Regions from separate parts of the Streptomyces ferrugineus genome, predicted to be linked through region 1. Evidence: riboswitches for the same ligand, from Rfam matches in the RefSeq annotation. Region 1 holds a riboswitch; the other holds the start of a gene.
The links. Region 1 has a riboswitch for glycine ahead of gcvT (glycine cleavage system aminomethyltransferase GcvT). Riboswitches for the same ligand answer to the same signal wherever they lie in the genome.
Positions count from the first base shown of each region.

Region 2: linked by a shared signal. The riboswitch ahead of gcvP (aminomethyl-transferring glycine dehydrogenase) and the one ahead of gcvT (glycine cleavage system aminomethyltransferase GcvT) in region 1 are both predicted to bind glycine.

Region 1 is NZ_CP063373.1:8,069,297-8,071,684, reverse strand. It holds gene gcvT (glycine cleavage system aminomethyltransferase GcvT) at 1-888, opposite strand, end outside; glycine riboswitch at 927-1,059, opposite strand; glycine riboswitch at 1,060-1,163, opposite strand; gene IM697_RS35940 (AAA family ATPase) at 1,334-2,008, shown strand.
Region 2 is NZ_CP063373.1:3,483,034-3,485,421, reverse strand. It holds gene gcvP (aminomethyl-transferring glycine dehydrogenase) at 1-850, opposite strand, end outside; glycine riboswitch at 1,027-1,122, opposite strand; gene IM697_RS15905 (PRC-barrel domain-containing protein) at 1,237-1,644, shown strand; gene IM697_RS15900 (DNA polymerase IV) at 1,854-2,388, opposite strand, start outside.

The DNA of each region.
Region 1 (2,388 bases):
GATCAGGCCGACCAGGACGCGCGGCGGGTTCCGATCGGCGCGGTCGGCGGCCTCGGCCAGCGCCTCGCGCCCGACGAAGTCGCCCTCCTTCTCGAACTTCACCACCCGGCCGAGCCCGGCGTCGAAGGGGGTCAGGGAGGTCGACAGCTCATGGCCGTACAGCGGCATGCCCGCCTCCAGGCGCAGCGTGTCCCGGCAGGACAGCCCGCAGGGGACCAGGCCGACGCCCTCGCCCGCCTTGGTCAGCGCCTGCCACAGCTCGACGGCGTGCTCCGGCTTCACGAACAGCTCGAAGCCGTCCTCGCCGGTGTAGCCCGTGCGGGCGATGAGCGCGGGGACTCCGGCGACGGTGCCGGGCAGGCCGGCGTAGTACTTCAGGCCGTCGAGGTCGGCGTCGGTGAGGGACTTCAGGATGCCGGGGGACTCGGGGCCCTGGACGGCGAGCAGCGCGTACGCGTTCCGGTCGTCACGCACCTCGGCGTCGAAGCCGGCGGAACGGTCCACCAGCGCGTCCAGCACCACCTGGGCGTTGGAGGCGTTGGCCACGACCATGTACTCGGTCTCGGCCAGCCGGTAGACGATCAGGTCGTCCAGGATGCCGCCGTCGGCCTGGCAGATCATGGTGTAGCGGGCGCGGCCGACGCCGACGGAGGCGATGTTGCCGACCAGGGCGTGGTTCAGCAGGGCCGCGGCCTGCGGGCCGGTGACGGTGATCTCGCCCATGTGGGAGAGATCGAAGAGCCCGGCCTTCGTCCGCACGGCGTTGTGCTCGTCGCGCTCGGAGCCGTAGCGCAGGGGCATGTCCCAGCCGGCGAAGTCGGTCATCGTCGCGCCGAGCGAGCGATGCAGGGCATCGAGCGCGGTGTGACGGAGTGGGGTACTGCTCATCGGACGGTCGTCTCCCAAGGCAGGACGGGCGAGGTCGTTCCTCCCCATCTGTCATCGGAACCTGAGAGGTTCGCCACGACCGCCACAGGGACGATCACGGCTTGCACCTTGGGTGGGGCCACGCCTCGCCTGTCGTCCAGGGCGAGGGGGCGGCCCGCTTTTCAGATGTGCCTCGCCCGCGCGGTAACGGGGCCTGAGAGATTCAAGGGAGGGACTTGCTCCTTCGGCGTCCCAGCGCTGCACTGCACTGCTGGGAACTCTCCCGCGCGGATTCAAACGGCCGGTATGCAGTTGGCGCGGACATCATTGCATGCCTGGACCGCCCCGCGGCAGGGCATGTCTGTAACCGGCTTGTGGCAGGAAGCGAACGAAAAAGCGAGAGATCCTCTATTACCTTCTCTTTACGCTCAGTGGGGATGGGGAATCCTGACCCCGGAGGAGGACGATGACGGTGAACCGCACCACGGCGTACGCCACGACCTCGGGCATCGCGCTGCCCAAGCAGCCCGCGGCCCCCGGTGTCGAAGCCCGCGCCCAGTGCCCCGCGCCCGTGGTCCGCGATCTGCGCGAGCGCTCCGGCCACAGTCCGCACGCGCTGCTCTTCGCCCCCGAGGACCTCGTCGTGATCACCGGCCTGCCCGGCAGCGGCAAGTCCACCCTGATGAGGCGGGCGGTGAAGGGCATCCGCATCGACTCCCAGGACACCCGGGACCGCTGGGACGCCCGTATGTCCGGCTTCCTGCCCTACGCGATCTACCGTCCCCTGGTCCGCCTCGCCCACTACGCCGGGCTGCGCCGCGCGCTGCGCTCCGGCGAGGGCGTCGTCGTGCACGACTGCGGCACCCAGGCCTGGGTACGCGCCTGGCTGGCCCGCGAGGCCCGCCGCCGCGGCGGCACGCTGCATCTGCTGCTGCTCGACGTGACCCCGGACACGGCCCTGGAGGGCCAGCGCGAGCGCGGCCGGGGCGTCTCGCGCTACGCCTTCCTGCGCCACCGCAGGGCCGCCGGCCACCTGCTGCGCTCGGTGGAGAAGGGCCATCTGCCCCGGGGCTGCGACTCCGCGGTGCTGCTGGACCGGGAGGCGGCGAACGTCCTGCGCCGGATCGGCTTCGCAGGCTGACCGCCCGCGGCCCGTGCGCTCCCGACCTCCCGTGCCGACGCCATGCGGCGCTGCCGGACGATACGGCGCCCAGCCCACCACATGCCGTGATCGACCGGCCGCGGGGACGCGCCGACTGGCCGCGGGGACGCGCTGATCGGTCGCAGGGACGCGCCGACCGGCCGCAGGGACGCGCCGACCGACCGCAGGCACGTGCCGACTGGCCGCAGGCACGTGCCTTCCGGCCGCACGCGCGGTCGGACTGTCGTTGTGCGCGGTGCGACCGCCGCAGGCAAGCGCTGACCGCCGTAGGTAGGCGCCGACTGGCCGCAGGGACGTGCCGACCGGCCGCAGGGACGCGCCGACTGGTCGCAGGCACGCGGCGACCGGCTGCATGCGCG
Region 2 (2,388 bases), 4.6 Mb from region 1:
CCATCGGCACACCGAACCGCTGCGTCGTACCGACCGCGATGTCCGCCCCGAGCTCTCCGGGCGACTTCAGCAGCGTGAGCGCGAGCAGATCGGCGGCGACGGTGACGAGGGCGCCGAGCTCATGGGCCTGGTCGATGACGGCCTTGATGTCCCGTACGACACCGGAGGCTCCCGGGTACTGAAGGAGCACGCCGTTGATCTCACGAGAGGCGATCTCGGCCGGGATACCGCCGCTGAGGTCGGCGACGACGACCTCGACGCCCGCAGGTTCGGCACGGGTCTCGATCACGGCGACGGTCTGCGGCAGCACATCCGCGTCGACCAGGAACAGCCCCTTCTTGTTCCTGCCCATCCGCCGGGACAGCGCCATGGCCTCGGCCGCGGCGGTCCCCTCGTCGAGCAGCGAGGCACCGGAGGTCGGCAGCCCGGTGAGGTCGGCGACCATGGTCTGGAAGTTGAGCAGCGCCTCGAGCCGCCCCTGCGAGATCTCGGGCTGATACGGCGTGTATGCGGTGTACCAGGCAGGGTTCTCCATGACATTCCGCAGGATGACCGGCGGCGTGAAGGTCCCGTAGTACCCGAGCCCGATCATCGAGTCCAGCACCTGGTTGCGGTCGGCGAGAGATCGCAGCTCGGCGAGCACCTCGGCCTCGGTACGCGCTCCCGGCAGATCGAGAGAGTCGGCGTTCTTGATCACATCAGGTACCGCGGCGGCCGTGAGCTCGTCGAGGGAGCCGTACCCGACCTGGGCGAGCATCTTGGCCCGAGCCTCATGATCGGGGCCGATGTGACGCTGCTCGAAGGGAATCCCCTGTTCGAGCTCGGAGAGCGGAATGCGGTGGGCGGTCATTGCGGAGGCCTCCTGGTCTGACGCGACCTTCGAGGGGCACCACGGCGCGGGTACCCGGACGGCCTCCCCCTCTGTCATCTCAACCTGAGAGCTTCACCGGATCGCCCGAGGGCCTCCGGCTTTCACCGTCGGTGAGAGCGGAAGCCGTCGACACCCGCCCTGCTTTCCAGAGTGACCTCGTCCGTGCGGTACGTGGGCCTGAGAGATTCCGGGGAGGATTTGCTCCTTCGGCGCCTCCGATGGTGTCCGGAGGACTCTCCCGCACGGGGTCAGCAGCCGCTTGAAAGACTACCAGCGAGGCCGACGCACGGGCCTTCGAGTGGCCGCTCTCACCAATCTGCCTTTTCGTAGTGCTTACGGATGACTTGCGACCAAGTGGAGGGCCCGTGCAGACCGACATCGATCCGCGCAACCTGATCGGCCGCAAGGCCTTCGACCGCAACGGCACCAAGATCGGCACCATCGACGAGGTCTACCTCGACGACGCGACCGGAGTGCCGGAATGGGCGGCGATACGCACCGGCCTGTTCTCCCGGGACGCCTTCGTCCCCCTGGAGCCCAGCGAACTGGTGGAGGGCACCCTCCACGTCCCCTTCGACCGCACCCTGATCAAGGATGCCCCCGACTTCGGCGTAGGCCGCCACCTCTCCCCCGAACAGGAACTACAGCTCTACCACCACTACGGCCTGGACGTAGCGTCCCCACCCCCGCCGCCTGACCGGGACTTCGGCACCCTGGCCTCCACGGATTCCCCGGACGACAACGACCCGAGAACACCACATACCCGCCCATAGAACCCCGTTCCGCGCAGGTAGCCGCCGACAGCTCGACCCACGGCTTCAGCACCTCGGCCACTCGAACCGACACAGCCGCGGGCAGTCGTGCCGCTGGGGCGGCACGGGTGGGCGCAGCGGCCCCTCCGTCGGCGCGGACGAGCGGCCCAACCCCCACGGCACTCCACACGCCGGTCGAGCCACACTCAGCCCCTCAGCCGCTCCCAGCCCTACCCCGCCCCCAAAGCCCCATCGGCCCCAATCGCCCCACCAGGCACCTCGCCACCTCCACCCCCATCCGCTCCCCCTCTCGCAGCCACCAACGGCAACGGCTCCGCCCGCTCCAACCCCGGATCATCAACCCGAAACGTCCGCACCCGCCCCGGCTCCGACCCAGGCGTCTCGAACCGCACGGTCACCCGCCCCAGCCCGCTCCCCTGCACCCACCCGTGCCCGTACTCGACATGCCGCACATCGTGCCCCGCAAGCCACCGCCGCTCACCAGCCCCCTCAACCCCCCGCACAGCAACCACCGGCTCGACGTCACCGCCCCCCACCGTCTGTTCCCCCCGCTCCTCCAAGTCGTCCCGTCCCTCCCGCTCCCCCGCAGCCTGCGCGAACAGATCCTCCTGCGTGTAGTCGGCCAGCCCACTCACCCCGACCCCCAACAACCGCACGCCACCCGTCGTGTCCACGGATTCCAACAGCCGCGCGGCCGCCTCCCGCACCACACCGGGATCATCGGTGGGTCCACGCAACGTCTCG